One region of the Mesorhizobium sp. P2_F5 genome, then DNA from elsewhere that is predicted to be linked to it. Evidence: predicted binding sites of a transcription regulator. Region 1 holds the regulator's gene; each other region holds the start of a gene.
The links. Region 1 encodes PhoB, which activates phosphate uptake and scavenging genes when phosphate is short. Its sites were predicted from a motif close to TGTCATNNANCTGTCAT; they were not measured.
Positions count from the first base shown of each region.

Region 2: the regulator PhoB is predicted to act here: its motif matches at 1,912-1,928, upstream of AC1DYO_RS09400 (RNA degradosome polyphosphate kinase).
Region 3: the regulator PhoB is predicted to act here: its motif matches at 1,882-1,898, upstream of AC1DYO_RS08450 (alpha-D-ribose 1-methylphosphonate 5-triphosphate diphosphatase).
Region 4: the regulator PhoB is predicted to act here: its motif matches at 2,464-2,480, upstream of AC1DYO_RS26585 (acid phosphatase).

Region 1 covers NZ_JBFUEY010000006.1:16,671-20,880, reverse strand. The annotation lists gene AC1DYO_RS10720 (ROK family protein) at 15-1,250, shown strand; gene phoB (phosphate regulon transcriptional regulator PhoB) at 1,281-1,970, opposite strand; gene phoU (phosphate signaling complex protein PhoU) at 1,987-2,691, opposite strand; gene pstB (phosphate ABC transporter ATP-binding protein PstB) at 2,733-3,557, opposite strand; gene pstA (phosphate ABC transporter permease PstA) at 3,575-4,210, opposite strand, start outside.
Region 2 covers NZ_JBFUEY010000005.1:13,090-17,299, forward strand. The annotation lists gene AC1DYO_RS09385 (TIGR02117 family protein) at 1-335, shown strand, start outside; gene AC1DYO_RS09390 (FAD-dependent monooxygenase) at 360-1,583, opposite strand; gene AC1DYO_RS09395 (zinc-finger domain-containing protein) at 1,603-1,848, opposite strand; gene AC1DYO_RS09400 (RNA degradosome polyphosphate kinase) at 2,085-4,210, shown strand, end outside.
Region 3 covers NZ_JBFUEY010000004.1:402,135-406,344, forward strand. The annotation lists gene AC1DYO_RS08440 (alanine racemase) at 1-506, opposite strand, end outside; gene AC1DYO_RS08445 (D-arabinono-1,4-lactone oxidase) at 503-1,792, opposite strand; gene AC1DYO_RS08450 (alpha-D-ribose 1-methylphosphonate 5-triphosphate diphosphatase) at 2,100-3,260, shown strand; gene uxuA (mannonate dehydratase) at 3,280-4,210, opposite strand, start outside.
Region 4 covers NZ_JBFUEY010000024.1:9,149-13,358, forward strand. The annotation lists gene AC1DYO_RS26575 (hypothetical protein) at 1-580, shown strand, start outside; partial or broken gene AC1DYO_RS26580 (phosphatidate cytidylyltransferase) at 638-742, shown strand; gene AC1DYO_RS26585 (acid phosphatase) at 768-2,312, opposite strand; gene AC1DYO_RS26590 (cytochrome-c peroxidase) at 2,520-3,803, shown strand; gene AC1DYO_RS26595 (FGGY-family carbohydrate kinase) at 3,831-4,210, opposite strand, start outside.

The sequences.
Region 1 (4,210 bases):
AGGAAACAAAAAAGATGTCGGTTGGTATCCGCCACGACGATCTGCGCCGTCGCAACCGTGCGATGGTGATTTCGGCCGTGCGCCGGGCCGGCCAGCCGTCGCGGACCGAGATTGCGGCAACCACCGGCCTTAGCCATTCGACCATATCGGCGATCTCTTCTGACCTGATTCAAGAAGGCATCCTGGCCGAGAGCAAGCCCGGCGAGACCGGTGCGCTGAAACGCGGACGGCCACAGGTCGGCCTTGGCCTCAATCCGGAAGCAGCCGCGGTGATGACCGTGGTGCTGTCGCTGAATTTCCTTTCCGTCACCGTCATCGACTATGCCGGCCATGTGGTCGCCGAGGAGCAGCGCCGGCTGGACACGCTGACCATGCCGCGCGACGAACTGATCGGCGAATGCACGGCAATCGTGCGGCGGCGGCTCGAGGATCCCGACCTCGATGTCCAAAGCATCGCCCGCATTGCCATGGGCATCCAGGGCATCACCGATTCGCAGGCGCGCGCCATGCTGTGGTCGCCGATCACGCCGCTGACCGACATCGCGTTCGCCGACATACTGGAAGCGGAGTTCGGCATTCCGGCCACCATGGAGAACGACTGCAACATGATGGCGGTGGCGCTGCAATGGCGCCAGCCTGAGCGCTACCGCGACGATTTCATTGCCATCCTGCTCTCGCACGGCATCGGCATGGGGTTGGTGCTGAAAGGCGAACTGTTCACCGGCACCCATTCCTCAGGCGGCGAGTTCGGCCACATGATCCACCGTCCCGGCGGCGCGCTCTGTCGCTGCGGGCGGCGTGGCTGCGTCGAGGCCTATGCCGGCAACTACGCCATCTGGCGCAATGCCATGGGGATGAGCGAGGACGCCGAACCGGTCGATGTCGGCGACGCCGACATGCGGGGGCTTGCCACACGCGCTCGCGAAACCGAAGGTCCCGAGCGGGAAGCCTACCGCAAGGCCGGGGAAGCGCTCGGCTTCGGCCTTGGCAGCCTGTTCGCCCTAATCGATCCCGCCCCCGTCGCCATGGTCGGTGTCAGCGCCGCCGCCTTCGATCTGATCGAACCGGCATTGCGCAATGCGATTGCCCAGACCGCCGGCGGCCAGCACTCGAAGTCGATTTCCTTCGACACCGAACCCAACGAACTGCCGCTGATCCGCGAAGGCTGCGCCATGCGCGCGCTCGGCTTCGTCGACCAGGAGATTTTCGCGCCGGGGATTCAGGCGAAATCTAGCAAACATGTCGCCTGAGAGGCCGGCAACGGCGCGGCGCGCCGCGCGTCAATCTTCGCGGATGGCGTAGCCTGCACCGCGGATGGTGCGGATCACGTCAGGCATGCGGCCATTGTTGACCGCCTTGCGCAAGCGCCCGACATGCACGTCGACCGTGCGCTCGTCGATATAGATCGTCTCGCCCCAGACATTGTCGAGCAGTTGGCTGCGCGAGAAGACCCGACCTGGATGGCGCATCATGAATTCGAGCAGGCGGAACTCGGTCGGCCCGAGCCGGATCTCGCTCTTCTTGCGGTAGACCCGGTGCGATTCACGGTCGAGCACGATGTCGCCGACCTTGAGCACGCTGGAGAGCACTTCCGGCTTGGCGCGGCGCAGCAGCGCTTTCACGCGCGCCATGAACTCCGGCGTCGAGAACGGCTTGACCAGATAGTCGTCGGCACCGGTGGACAAGCCACGCACGCGGTCGCTTTCTTCGCCGCGCGCGGTCAGCATGATGATCGGCAGCCGTTCGGTCTCGGGCCGCATTCTGAGCCGCCGGCACAGCTCGATGCCGGACACCGCCGGCACCATCCAGTCGAGCACCAGCAGATCGGGGACGTTTTCCTGCAGCCGGATTTCGGCCTCGTCGCCGCGCGTCACCACCTCGACCTGGTAGCCTTCGGATTCGAGGTTGTAGCGGAGCAGCACGCCCAGTGGCTCCTCATCCTCCACGACCATGATGCGTGGCGCAATCATCAGCAGTTCACCCTTGTCAGGCCGAAGTGGCCATCGCCGTCTCGTCCTGCTTCGGACGATTGGCGGGCAATTGCTGGCCGGTCAGCACATAGTACGCATTTTCAGCGATGTTGGTGACATGATCGCCGATGCGCTCCAGATTCTTGGCGCAGAACAGGAGATGCGTGCAGGCGGTGATGTTGCGCGGGTCCTCCATCATGTAGGTCAAGAGTTCGCGAAACACCGACGTGTACTTGACGTCGATGCGCTCGTCCTCATTCCTGAGTTTCGCCAGGGCTGCGGCATCCGCGGCGGCATATTCCTCGACAACGCCTTGCACCTGGATCAGCACCAGCTGCGCCATGGCGTCGATGGAATGCGACAGGTCGCGCGGCGTAACGCTGAGGCCGACAGTGCCGACGCGCTTGGCGATGTTCTTGGCGAGATCGCCGATGCGTTCGAGGTCGCCGGCCATGCGGATCGAGCCGACCACAGCGCGCAGGTCGTTGGCCATTGGCTGGCGCTTGGCGATCAGCGTGATGGCGCGGTCATCCAGCTCACGCTGGCGCGCGTCCATGATGGCGTCGTCGGAAACGACACGCTGCGCCAGCGCATTGTCGGAATTGAGCAACGCCCTGGTCGAGGCGTTGACCATCGAGCCGGCCAGATCGCCCATGTCGCGGATCAGCTTGCTGATCTGCCCCAGCTCTTCATCGAAGGAGGCGACGGTATGTTCACCCATGATCTTGGTCCTCGTGCCTGAAAATTCAACCGCCGGACGGCTCAGCCGAAGCGGCCGGTAATATAGTCCTGGGTGCGCTTGTCGTCGGGGTTGGTGAACATCTTGTCGGTGGCGCCCTCCTCGACCAGATAGCCGAGATGGAACATCGCCGTGCGCTGCGACACGCGCGCCGCCTGCTGCATCGAGTGGGTGACGATGACGATGGTGTAGTTCTGGCGCAGCTCGTCGATCAGCTCCTCGACGCGGGCGGTGGCGATCGGATCGAGCGCCGAGCAGGGCTCGTCCATCAGGATCACTTCCGGCGACACGGCGATGGCGCGCGCGATGCACAGGCGCTGCTGCTGGCCGCCGGACAGACCGGTGCCGGGCTCCTGCAGGCGGTCCTTGACCTCGTTCCAGATCGCCGCCTTCTTCAGGCTGGATTCGACGATCTGGTCCATGTCGGACTTGCGCTTGGCCAGCCCGTGGATGCGCGGGCCGTAGGCGACATTTTCGTAGATCGACTTCGGGAACGGATTGGGCTTCTGGAACACCATGCCGACGCGGGCGCGGAGTTCGACGACGTCGATGTTCTTGTCGTAGATGTCGTCCTCGTCCAGCGTGATCTTGCCGGTCACCCGCGCCGAATCGATGGTGTCGTTCATGCGGTTGAGACAGCGCAGGAAGGTCGACTTGCCGCAACCGGACGGGCCGATCAGCGCCGTCACCTGGTTCTGGCGGACGTCGAGATTGACGTCAAACAGCGCCTGCTTCTCGCCGTAGAAGACGCCGACCTTGTCGCCGCGCATCTTGATGACTTCGTTCGACTTGGCGTTCATCTTGTCGCCCACTGCGTTTTCAAGGGACTGTTCGGTCATGATGTTCATACCAAATTGCCTTTTTTCTACCAGCGCCGCTCGAACCGGCGTCGAAGCACGATCGCGGTGATGTTCATGGCCATGAGGAAGACGAGCAGGATGATGATGGCGCCGGACATGCGCTCGACAAAAGCGCGTTCGGCCTCGTTTGCCCACATGTAGATCTGCACCGGCAGCGCGGTCGCCGGATCGAAAGGCGTCTTCGGATAGTCGGCGACGAAGGCGACCATGCCGATTAGGAGCAGCGGTGCCGTCTCACCCAGCGCACGCGCCAGGCCGATGATGGTTCCGGTCAGGATGCCGGGAGCGGCAAGCGGCAGGATGTGCTGGAACACCATCTGCATCTTCGAGGCGCCAAGCCCAAGCGCTGCCGAGCGGATCGACGGCGGCACCGCGGCAAGGGCGGCGCGCGTGGCGATGATGATGGTCGGCAGCGTCATCAGGGTCAGCACCAGGCCGCCGACGAAGGCAGCGGAGCGCGGCATTCCGAGGAAGTTGATGAACACGGCAAGGCCGAGCAGGCCGAAAACGATCGACGGCACCGCCGCCAGATTGTTGATGTTGACTTCGATCAGGTCGGTGAAGCGGTTCTTTTTGGCGAATTCCTCGAGATAAATGGAGGCGGCGACGCCGATCGGCAGCGCCAAGAGCAGCACGATCAC
Region 2 (4,210 bases), on a different contig from region 1:
TGACGCTGGACGCCTCGGTCATGCATGTGGATATCGCAGGCGCCATCGCCGAGCCGCATCCCGCCGTCACCGGCTTCGACATCGATGAGGAGCGTTTTGCAGCACTGCTCGATTACATCGACGCGAGCTTCCAGCAAGGGCCGAACGGTCCGGTTGTCATCGAGAATGCCGCCTATTCCCGCTTCGACCGCTTCTTCGAGGCGAACGGCCATTTCAACGCGCCGGTCGGCTGCAACACTTGGACGGCGGCGGGTCTGCGCACCGCTGGCCTGCGCACCGGCTGGTGGAACCCACTGCCGGCCTCGCTCGGCCTGTCGATGCGGCTTTACAACTAGGCAAAAACGGCATCCCGGCGCCGCTCAGCGCCGAATGATTTTCTGCGGCTCCCAGCCGTAGAGCCAGTCGAGATCGGCCACGAGCTTTTCGGGCGAGCGCATGGCCAGGAACAGGTTGCGGGCGATCGCCACCGGACCGGCGGCGTGCCAGGCCAGGCGGTTGACGGCGCCGCGACGTGCTGCCTTGGCGACCCGCGGTCGCCGCAGGTTTTCCCAGATTTGAAGACTTCCCGCCGGATCGGCGGGGAAATCGGCGGTGACGTCAGCCAGCATTACGGCATCCTCGATCGCCATGGCCGCACCTTGCGCCGCAAACGGCGTCATCGCATGCGCGGCGTCGCCGATCAGGGCGACGCCTTGCGGGCTCGTCCACCGCCTTTGTTCGACGGTGTGGATCGGAAAGGCCGTCCACGGGCCGGCCAGCGCCACAAGCTTCGCCAGGCCTGGCGCGGTGTGGCGCGTGGCGCCGTCGAGCACAGCTGGGTCGGCACGGCCCGACCAGGCTTCGGCTATCCGCTCGCCCTTGGTGAAAGCGGCGAGATTGAAGGCGCGGCCCTTGCTGACGGGATAGGCGACCATGTGGAAACCGGGATGCAGGAAAGTGGTGACGCAGTCGGCGGCGCCGATGGCGGCAAAGGCTTCTCCGGCGGCGTTCTCGGCCGCGATCGTGGCCCGCCAGGCAAGTTCGCCGGAGAAATGGCTCTTGCCGAAGCCCGTAAGTTGCGCCCGAACCGACGACCAGACACCGTCGGCGCCGACCAGGAGCCGGCCACGGGCCTCGATGGCGTGGCCATCCGCTTCGGCGGTCACGGCAACACCTTGCGGGTTGATGGCGAGCCTGCTCACCCGGGCACCGGTGATGAGCTCAATCCCCGGCCGTTCAGCGGCCTGCGCCAGCAGCGCCGCCTGCAGATCGGCGCGGTGGGTAACGAGATAGGGCGCCTGCCAGCGCGCTTCGGCGGCTTGCCCAAGTGGCACCCGAGCCAGTTCGCGCAGCGTCCCGGCGTCCTTGAGCACGACCGCTTCCGGTCGCAAGGCCGCCGGCAGCAGCCGGTCGAGCACGCCGAGTTTTCGAAGAATGCGTGTTGCGTTGGGCGAAAGCTGAATGCCGGCGCCGGCTGCTTCGAGGCGCGACGCCTGTTCGAACAGTTTTACGGGATAGCCGCGTTCGGCGAAGGCAAGGGCAACCGTCAACCCGGCAACGCCGGCCCCGGCGATTATGACCTGCCGGGACCTGATGTCTTCCATCGGGCTAGCCGCGACAGGATCAGGCGGCCTGGTCGATGTAAATGCAGCCGGCGGGCAGGGTTTCCGTCGCCTTCAGCTTCGCCGAATAGCGGTAGAGCGTCGAGCAATAGGGGCAGACCTTTTCATTGTCGTCGCCCATGTCGAGGAAGACATGCGGATGATCGAAGGGTGGGTTGGCGCCGGTGCACATGAATTCCCTGACACCGATGTCGATCGCCGGATGGCCGGCATCGTTCTGGAAATGGGGAATGGAACCGCCTGCCATCATCGTCTCCTTAACGCAGTCTCGTCTGCATCTGGATCATAACAGCTCTCTTTGCAAGATCGATGAAATGAAACTGTCGTAAAACCCTGTCAGAGGATAAGTTAAGCCGGTTAAGCGCATGACCCCGGAAGCCGAGCTACTCCGCGACGGATCATGCGTCACAAAGGCATGTTAGAGCGTCCATGGCCATCTCGGCATGTGCGGCGCTCCAAGGGAACGGTTGCGGGCAGGAAACCATGAATGAACTGAAGCCGGTGCAGAGCGAATTCATCAATGTCGAGGTGGCGAGCCCCGAGGGCGGCAATCCCGACCGTTTCGTCAACCGCGAATTCTCCTGGCTGCAGTTCAACCGGCGCGTTCTTGAGGAATCGCAGAACGAGCACCATCCGCTGCTCGAGCGGGTCCGCTTCCTGTCGATCTCGGCCGCCAATCTCGATGAATTCTTCATGGTCCGCGTTGCCGGTCTTGCCGGCCAGGTGCGCGAAGGCATCGCGCTCAAGAGCCCCGACGGCCGCACGCCCGAGCAGCAGCTCGAACAATTGCTGCGCGAGGTCGAGCGGCTGCAGGAGGACCAGCAGAACAGCCTGTCGGCGCTGATGCTGCTGCTCAACAAGGAAGGTATTGAGAGCATCACCCGCGATGCACTGACCAAGGATGAGAAGGTCTGGCTGGAAGACCATTTCCAGGACCAGGTCTTCCCGGTGCTGACCCCGCTGTCGATCGACCCGGCGCATCCGTTCCCGTTCATTCCCAACCTCGGCTTCTCCATGGCGCTGCAATTGCGCCATCGCAAGAATGGCGAGGAGATGAGCGCGCTCTTGCGCCTGCCGGTGGCGCTGAAGCGCTTCATCCGTCTGCCCGACCGCAAGCAGCATGTTCGCTTCATCCCGCTCGAGGAGGCGGTCGGCCTCTATATCGGCAAGCTGTTCCCCGGCTACGAGGTCAAGGGCTCCGGCACCTTCCGCATCATTCGAGACAGCGATATCGAGGTCGAGGAGGAGTCGGAAGATCTCGTGCGCCTGTTCGAGACGGCGCTGAAGCGCCGCCGCCGCGGTTCGGTCATCCGCATCGAATTCGACAAGTTGATGCCCGGCGAATTGCGCGAGTTCGTTGCCGGCGAGCTTGGCGTCTCTTCGAGTCGCATCAGCGTGCTGACCGGCCCGCTGGCGCTCAGCCAGATTTCCGAGATCGTTGCCGTGCCGCGCGACGACCTCAAATTCAGGCCCTACAATCCGCGCTTTCCAGAGCGCATCCGCGAGCATGGCGGCGATTGTTTCGCGGCCATCCGCGAGAAGGACATCGTCGTCCACCACCCCTATGAATCCTTCGACGTGGTGGTGCAGTTCCTGCGCCAGGCGATGGCCGATCCGGAAGTGGTGGCGATCAAGCAGACGCTTTATCGCACCTCCAACGACAGCCCGATCGTGCGCGCGCTGGTCGACGCGGCCGAGGCCGGCAAGTCGGTGACCGCGCTGGTCGAGCTCAAGGCGCGCTTTGACGAGGAAGCCAACATCCGCTGGGCGCGGGACCTCGAGCGCGCCGGCGTCCAGGTCGTGTTCGGCTTCCTCGAACTGAAGACGCATGCCAAGATGTCATTGGTGGTGCGTCGCGAGGACGGCAAGCTGCGCAACTATGTGCATCTGGGCACCGGCAACTACCATCCGGTCACCGCGCGCATCTACACCGACCTGTCCTTCTTCACCACCGATCCGACGATCGCGCGCGATGTCGCGCAGCTGTTCAACTTCATCACCGGCTATGCCGAGCCAACCGATGAGATGCGGATCGCCATCTCGCCGTTCACGCTGCGCAGCCGCATCCTGAAGCACATTGCCGACGAGATCGCCCATGCGCTGGCGGGTCGGCCGGCGCGCATCTGGATGAAGATGAACGCGCTCGTCGATCCCAACATCATCGACGCACTCTATGACGCCAGCCGTGCCGGCGTCGAGATCGACCTCGTCGTACGCGGCATCTGCTGCCTGCGGCCGCAGGTGCCCGGCCTGTCGGAAAACATCAGGGTCAAGTCGATCGTCGGCCGCTTCCTCGAACACAGCCGCATCTACTGCTTCGGCAACGGCCACGGCCTGCCCTCGGACGGGGCGATCGTCTACATCTCCTCGGCTGACCTGATGCCGCGCAATCTCGACCGCCGCGTCGAGACCATGGTGCCGATCACCAATCCAACTGTGCATGAACAGATACTTGGCCAGATCATGCTGGGCAACATCATGGACAACCAGCAAAGTTTCGACGTATTGGCTGACGGAACCTCCCGGCGCGTCGTGCTGGAGGAGGGTGAGGAACCGTTCAACGCGCAGGAATATTTCATGACCAATCCTAGCCTGTCCGGACGGGGCGA
Region 3 (4,210 bases), on a different contig from region 1:
AGTGCGTCGGGATTGCTGATACCGCCGCGATGCAGGCCGACATCGACCTCGAAGCAGATGCGCAGCTCGCGGTCGAGCTCGGTGGCAAGCGCGCCATAGGCGGCCAGCCGCTCCTCGGTATCGATCAGCCAGACGATGCGCGACGTCGCTTCGCCAAGACCGGCGAGAACGCCCTTGGTCAGCGCGTGCCTGGCACCGGCGACCGGCATCGGCTTGCCAAGCAGCAGATCGACATCGGGAAAGGCTTTCAGCATTTCGGCGCTGATCGGCAGATGAAAAGTCATCAGCCTGTCGGTCGCGAACGCCGCGCGGATATGCTGGATGAGCGGCAGGCATGGCAGCGACTTGTCGACGAGGCGCAGATCGAGGCCGGTGGCGAACTTCACCTTGATCGCGGCGATGTTGTGGTCGAGCCGGTCGAGATCGAGCACCAGGCAAGGCTGAAAGATCCCGACCGCCCTGAGCGCGGTAGACAGTTCGGCAAAATAGGTGTCGGTCAGGCTCATGTCGCGACGCCGAGCAGCCTGGCCATGTAAGGCGTCACGAAACGGTTGTCCGGGTCCATCTCCCGGCGCACCGCCATCGCATCGCTCCAGCGCGGATAGAGCGCACTCAGTTCCTTGGCGGCGAGGCTGTGCATCTTGCCCCAATGCGGGCGGCCGCCGCGCTTCCTGAAGATCGGTTCGGCGGCGTTGAAGTACGCCATCGGATCGCGCTCGACGCCGTGATGAATGGCGACGGAGCATGTCGGGCGCTTGTAGAAGGGGCTGAGCCAGATGTTGTCGGGCGCGACGACGCGAACTTCGATCGGAAAGTAGACATCCGGAAACCGCGTCTCGAGCAGCGCGATGATTTCGCCCAGCGCCGCCGTCCCTTCCTCGAACGGCAGGTGATATTCCATCTCGTTGAACTTGACGTTGCGCTCCGAGGTGAAGACCTTCAGCCAGTCCTCGACATAATCCTCGGGCGGCACCTTGGCGAAGGCCGAGCCGATGAGACGGCGGCGCAGCCAGGGAAACCAGCTGAGATAGTCGCGCAACTTCCTCAGCGTTGTCACCGCATCGTCGTCTTCCGTCGGCGGGCGCACCGTCGCCGGCGCGTCGGTGATGTCGCTGGCGATCAGCAGCGCCTGGCCCGAAAACGGCACGTAGTAGAATTCTGCCGAACGATGCGCCGTCACGGTGCTCTCGAATTGCGATAGCACGTCGGCAATCGGCGCTGTCCAGCGGCGGTGCCGCATCCGGCAACTCGCGACATTGCGGATCGTCACCTCGGTCACCGCCCCGAAGGCACCGAGCGAGGCGCCCATGGCATCGATCATGTCTGGGCTTGTGGCGCGGTCGAACTCCTTGACCTCGCCGCGCCCGTCGACGATCTGCATCGCCTCGAGCTGGGTGTGGTAGGCGCCGAGCGTGATGCCCGAGCCATGCGTGGCGGTGCCGAGCGCTCCCCCAAATGCCTGCTTGTCGATGTCACCCATGTTTGGCAGCGCCTGGCCGACGCCGTGCAGAAGTTTTGCCAGCGCGCCGATCTTGGTGCCGGCGCCGACCCGGGCCGTCAGTTTTTCGGGATCGTGTGACTTTAGCCCCTCGAAGCGGTCGAGCGACAGGATGGTGCCGTCATTCCTGACCAGCGGTGTGAAGGAATGCCCCGTGCCGACGAAGCGGACAGGTCCGGGCGCGCTGCGCAGGAGTTCGCCCAATTCATCGAGAGTTTGCGGTTCGGCAAAAGCCTGCGGCCTGGCCGTGACATAGCCCGACCAATTGCTCCACTGGCTGATAGCGTCTCCCACAATCGCCTCCCTGGGACAGCCGGCTTTACCGGTCTTAACAGCTGCGCGGAATAATATGATACATAGTCAGCTTTTCGGATATGATACGTTGTCAGCTTTCTGTCAAGCTGGCAATCGAGGGACAAACCCGAAGCCGGCTTGAAAAGAAATGCGGCCGTGAACTTTCATGAACCGTGACTTTTCGCGTCAATCACAAGGCCCGTCACCGATTGTCATTTTTCGGGGGCAAGCAGCTGTTATGGGGACGCCTGTCCCTTGGTCTTGCCGACCGAAAATCCCGTCCTGACCCGCCTCGAAGAGAAATTGCATGTGGCTAAGTGAATTCGAAATTGTCCTGCGCGACCGCGTCATCCCGAGCGGCGCCATCCGCATCGAAAACGGCCGGATTGCCGAGATCCGAAACGAGCCGGTCGAGAATGCCGACATATCAGGCGGCGGCCGCCTGCTTCTGCCAGGCTTCATCGACATGCATGGCGACATGGTCGAGAAGGAAGTCGAACCGCGCCTCGGCGTGCATGTGCCGATGAAGATCGGCATCGCCGAACTCGACAAGAAGCTCGCCTCCTGCGGCGTCACCACCGCCTATGCCGCGCTGTCCTTCATCGGCGCCAGCATCACCAGCGGCGTGGCGCGCTCCGAAGAGCATACGTCTGCAATCATCGACACCATTGCCGGAATGAAGGACCACCTGCTGGTCGATCACCGCATCCATGCCCGCTTCGAAGTCACCTTCACCCCGGCGGTTCCCATGTTGCAGAAGCTGATGGATGCCGGCAGGCTGCATCTGATCTCGCTGATGGATCACACGCCGGGACAGGGCCAGTATCGCGATGTCGAGCTTTACATCGCACGCATCGCCAAGGAGCGCGGCATGTCGGTTGCCCAGGCATCCGAGGTCGTCGGCCATCGCATAGCCGGCCGCGAGGGCCAGGGCGATGTGCTCAACGCACTGCAGGATCTGTCGGCGCGTGCGCAGGCCAATGGCGTCGCGCTTGCCTCGCATGATGACGACACGCTGGAGAAGGTGGAACTGGTTCATGGCCTTGGCGCCACGCTCAGCGAATTCCCGGTGACCCTGGAAGCGGCGCAGGAAGCCAGGAGGCTCGCAATGCATACTGTGATGGGAGCGCCCAATGCGCTGCGCGGCCAATCCTATTCCGGCAATCTTTCGGCGCGCCAGGCTTACCAGGCCGGGCTGCTCGACATGCTGGCCAGCGACTATCATCCAGCCTCCATCCTGCCGGCCGTGCTCGGCCTGGCGGAACTGCGCGAAGGCAGTCTTGTAGCGGCGGCAGCGCTGACAAGTGCCAATCCAGCCACGGCGCTCGGGCTTACCGATCGCGGCGCCATCGAGACGGGACTGCTGGCCGATCTGGTCGTTGCCGATCGCCAGCCGGTGGCGCGGGTGCGGGCGACATTCCGCGCCGGCCGCATGATCTACAGCGACGGCACGTTAAATCGGCATTGAACGCAATTCGTTTGTCGCTTCAAGCAAGCCCGAACGTCTCCACGGCGCGCATGATGCCGCGCAGTTCGGCGAGGCCTTTCAGGCGGCCGATCAGCGAGTAGCCGGGATTGATCCTTGTCTTGCCGATATCGTCGGCGAGCAGATGGCCATGGTCCGGCCGCATCGGGATTTGCCAGTCGGCGCGGCCTTCTCTATGGCGGCGCGCCTCTTCCTGCATCAACGCCAGGATGACATGCGCCATATCGGTGCCGCCCTCGAGATGCTCGGCTTCGTAGAACGAGCCGTCCTTCTCGATGGTGATGTTGCGCAGATGGGCAAAGTGGATGCGGTCGGCGAATTCCTTGACCATGGCGACAATGTCGTTGTCGGCGCGCGTGCCGTAGGAGCCGGTGCAGAACGTCAGCCCATTGGCCTGGCTGTCGACAGCCCCAAGAATGAAGCGCGCATCCTCGGCGGTCGAAACGACACGAGGCAGGCCGTAGAGGGAAAACGGCGGATCATCAGGATGGATGCACATGCGCACCCCCTCCTCTTCCGCTACCGGAATGATCTCGCGCAGGAACCAGGCGAGGTTGTCGCGCAGCTCCTTCGGCCCGATCCCGTCATAGTCCGCCAAGGCCTCGCGAAAGCTCTCGCGGTCATATTTGCGCTCGGTCGCCGGCAGACCGGCGATCAGGTTGCGTTCGATCTGGTCGATCTTCTCGGGCGGCAATTCCTTGAGCCGCGCTTCCGCCTGGGTAATACGCGCCGGCGTATAGCTTGCCGCACCATTCTTGCGCTTCAGCACGAACAGATCGTAGGCGGCGAAATCGATCGCATCGAAACGCAAGGCATAACCCGTCGTCGGCAGCCGGTAGGCGAGATCGGTACGGGTCCAGTCGACCACGGGCATGAAATTGTAGCAGATCGTGGCGATGCCTGCCTTGGCCAGCGCGCGGATTGAGTCGCGA
Region 4 (4,210 bases), on a different contig from region 1:
TTGGCCAACATGGCGTCGGCCATACGAAGTTGTAGCGGCTCATCTGAACGTAAGCAGTTCGATCGAGCGATATAAAGTCCTCAGGGGCGATCTAAATGGTCTTTTCCCGGCCTTCGGTACGGCCCAAATTTCCATAATCGCTGCCGACGGCGCAAACTGGCAAAACGATATAACGTCAGCCTTAGCCAACTCCGCCCTGCTGCCATCCTACAAGGACTTCGTTGCAACAGCGAAGGTTGGCCAAAACGGATGTACCGCATATAAATTTCTTAGCAGAGGCACCTGGGCTTCCGTAGGAGTCATCCTCATAGACGAGGCCATCTTCCGCGAAAAAGCGGAGGCAATGCTTGATGGTTGCGTCCACACCGCGCTTGATTATTTGCAGGGCTTTCCGACGAGGGATAGGTACTTCGATTACCTGACACTTCCTGATGCGACGATTCGGGGCTTGGTGATTGAAGCGATTTACAAATGTGCTGCCGAAGAAGTAGACGGAACTCCGGAGCCAGAAGAAAGAACCAAGGATGGTTTGGCGCCACTTCCTTCGCTAGATTGCATCACGGCCAAGGTGGCTGAATAGGGTTGGCCAATTTTCTCTGGCAAGCTGGTGGGCCGGCCGTCAAGTGCGACCAAGCCGGGCCATCTCGTCGAAGGCCATGGCGGCATGATGGATCGCGCCGACAGCCTGGTCTTCGCCGCGCCCGTGTTCTTTCACATCGTCCGCTATTTCTGGACGGTGTGAAAGAACAGGTCCGGTCTGGATTGGCCTACCGACTAAGATCGAGCGCCGCGCTCAGATCGCCCATCGGCGGCTGGTCGTTGTTGCGCAGCGCCTTGTCGCGGGCGACGATGCCGGGCAGCACCGGCAGATCGTAACGCGCGGTGATGAAGCGCAGAATCGACGTGGTGTCGTATTGCGTGTGATCGACCATGCCCATCCTGGCATAGGGCGAGATGATGAAGGCCGGGATGCGGTTGCCCGGGCCCCAGCGGTCGGCCTTGGGCGGCGCGACATGATCCCAGAAGCCGCCATTCTCGTCATAGGTGACGACAACCAGCATATGCGGCCATTGCGGGCTCTTCTCGAGATGCGCGACGAGGTCGGCCAGATGCTGGTCGCCTGAGGTGACATCGGCATAGCCGCTGTGCTCGTTGAGGTTGCCCTGCGGCTTGTAGAAGGACACGGCGGGCAGCTTGCCGTCGTCGATCGCCTTGATGAACTCGGTGCCGCCAAGGCCGCCGTCTCTCAGGTGTTCGGCGCGGGCGGCCGTGCCCGGCGCATAAGCCGCGAAATAGTTGAAGGGCTGGTGATGGAACTGGAAGTTCGGCACCGGCGTCGCATTCTTGCCGTCGAGTGTGGCCTGCCAGGCGCCGGCATACCAGGCCCAGTCGACGCCCTTTAGCGACAGCAGGTCACCGATGGTGATGTCGTGCTGTGGCGGCAGCGTGGTCGGCTGCGCCGGGTCGGCAAGTGCTGCGTCACCGCCTGCGACCGGCTTGTTGTTGCTCGGCTGGTAGGGCGGCTGCATGGTGTTGACGGCGTAGAAATCGGGTGTGATGGCGCCGTCACTGACGAATTTCGGCACGCCGCCGAGTGCCGAAGGCGGCGAATTGTCGGCGATCTTGAGCGTCTTGCCATCGGCGTCGACGACGGCGATCTGGTCCTTGACCGGGCTCTTGTCGGCGTTGGGATAGACCGGCACGCAGGCGCAGGCGAGCATGAAATGGTTGAGGAAGGAACCGCCAAAGGCGCCCTGGAAGAAATTGTCGGCCAGCACGTATTTCTTGCCGACCGCCCACATCGGCAGCACCGAGCCGTCATAATGGCCCATGACGAGACCGCCGGAATCGGCCCAGGCGACGAACTTGTCGTTCTTGCCGCCGTCGATCTGCATCTGCTCCTGGTAGAAGCGATGCCAAAGATCATGGGTGATGACCCCGGTATTCTCGTTAAAACCCTTGGGATCGTCGATGGCGAAGACGGCATTGGCGAGATGCGCGGTCTGTGCTTCCGTCACCGCCGGCGTCACGCCCTTGCCGGTGAGTCCACCCCAGGCCGGCGGCAATTCGGTCAGCGGTTGGCCGTCGCGGTCGAGCTGGCGCGCCTGGCTGGCCGTCACATTCGACAGGCCGTTGGCGCCGGGAAAGCCGCCATAGAGGTTATCGAAGCTGCGGTTCTCGGCATAGATGACGACGACCGTATCGATCTTGTCATAGCCGGCGGGCGCGGCATGAACGGCGCCTGCCGCGACAAGGGGGGCAAGGGCCGAGCCGGCTAGATAGAGGGAAGTGAGGAGCTTGAGCCTCGTCATGATGGAAAACCTCGTGGCTTGGAACAATGGCTGGAGGAGCAGCGCGACAAAACCGGACCTTTTCGCGCGGCACGCCAAATTAGGGCCACCGCCTTGTCACCTTTGTGACGTTTTCCAAGCCGGCGAACACGGTTGCGTGAGCAGGCGGCGCGGTCATCAATCCGTAGCAGTGCGGTTTTAAGCCCGGACGAAACCGGACCGAATGAGATGACGGCGCAACACTGGGCAAGGTGGGGGAAAAGCCGGGCGATCGCCATCGGCGCGGCAGCGCTGCTCAGTCTTGCGGCGCCAGCACGTGCGGCAGGCGCCGACGGCGCCCATCCCGGGCCGATGTCGCGCAGCGACGCCTATGCCAGGGCGGCGGCACTGACCGCGCTCGGCCGCAAGATGTTCTTCGATACGTCGCTGTCCGCGTCGGGCCTGCAGGCTTGCTCGTCCTGCCATGATCCGCATCACGCCTTTGGCCCGGCTTCAGCGGGACCGGTCGAGATGGGCGGACCGGAGATGGACCAGCCGGGACTGCGCGCCGTGCCGTCGCTGCGCTATCTGCAGGCGGTTCCGGCGTTCAGCGAGCATTTCTACGATTCCGAGGACGAGGGCGACGAGAGCGTCGACAATGGTGCCACCGGCGGCCTGACCTGGGACGGCCGCGCCGACCACGGCAAGGACCAGGCGCGGATCCCGCTTTTGTCGCCGTTCGAGATGGCCAACATGGATGGCGATGCCGTCGCCGCTGCCTTGCGCAAGGCCGCCTATGCAGGCGAGATCAAGGTGGTCTTTGGCGAGACTGTCTTCGACCGTCCGGACGATGCTTTCGAGGCCGCCGTCGAGGCGCTCGGCACATTCGAGCAGAGTGCTACAGATTTCTATCCGTACTCCAGCCGCTACGACGCCTTCCTTGCCGGCAAGGCGACGCTGAGCGCACAGGAATTGCACGGGCGCTCCCTGTTCGAGGACGAGACCAAGGGCAATTGTGCCAGCTGCCATCTCAGCGAACCGGCCAATGACGGCGAGCCGCCGCAATTCACCGATTTCGGTTTCCTCGGCATCGGCGTGCCGCGCAATCCGGCCATCCCGGCCAATGCCGATCCGACCTATTTCGACCTCGGCCTGTGCGGTCCGCTGAGGACCGATCTCAAGGGCCGGAGGGAGTATTGCGGCCTGTTTCGCACGCCGACGCTGCGCAACGTAGCGCTGAAGAAGAGCTTCTTCCACAATGGCTATTTCCACACACTGCGCGGGGCGGTCGCCTTCTATGCCAGCCGCGACAGCGATCCCGGCCGCTGGTACCCGAGGAATGCCGACGGTACGGTCCGGCAAAATGACGATCTGCCGAAGGCTTACTGGGCCAATCTCAACCAGGACCCGCCCTTCGGCCGGAAGCCCGGCGGCAAGCCGGCGCTGACCGATCCCGAAATCGACGACATCGTCGCCTTTCTGCAGACATTGACCGATGCCGACCAACTGGCGGGTGCTGCGCGGACGCATTAAGCCTCGATTGCCGGCCTCGCCTCGTGGTCAGTCGCGGATCGCGCGGCCCGCCTGCTGCAGCAGTTCAAAAGCGGCGTAGCGCTTGTCGTGCCAGGGCATGAGATCGCCGCCAGCCGGGCGATAGATATCGCCGATGCGCGACATACCGGTCATCGCGGCAATCACATCCGGATAGGTTCCGGCCGCCACCGCGGCCAATACGGCCGAGCCGAGCAGCACCGGCTCCGGCGAGGTCGAGCCGGCGACGGTCAGCCCTGTGGTGTCAGCCAGCAGTTGGCGCACCAATTCGCTTTGCGCAGCGCCGCCGCTGACAACGATGGTATCGATGGCGATGCCTTTGTTGGCCATCGCCGCCAGGATCTGGCGCACGCCATAGCCGATGCCCAGCAGGCCGGCGACATAGAGCG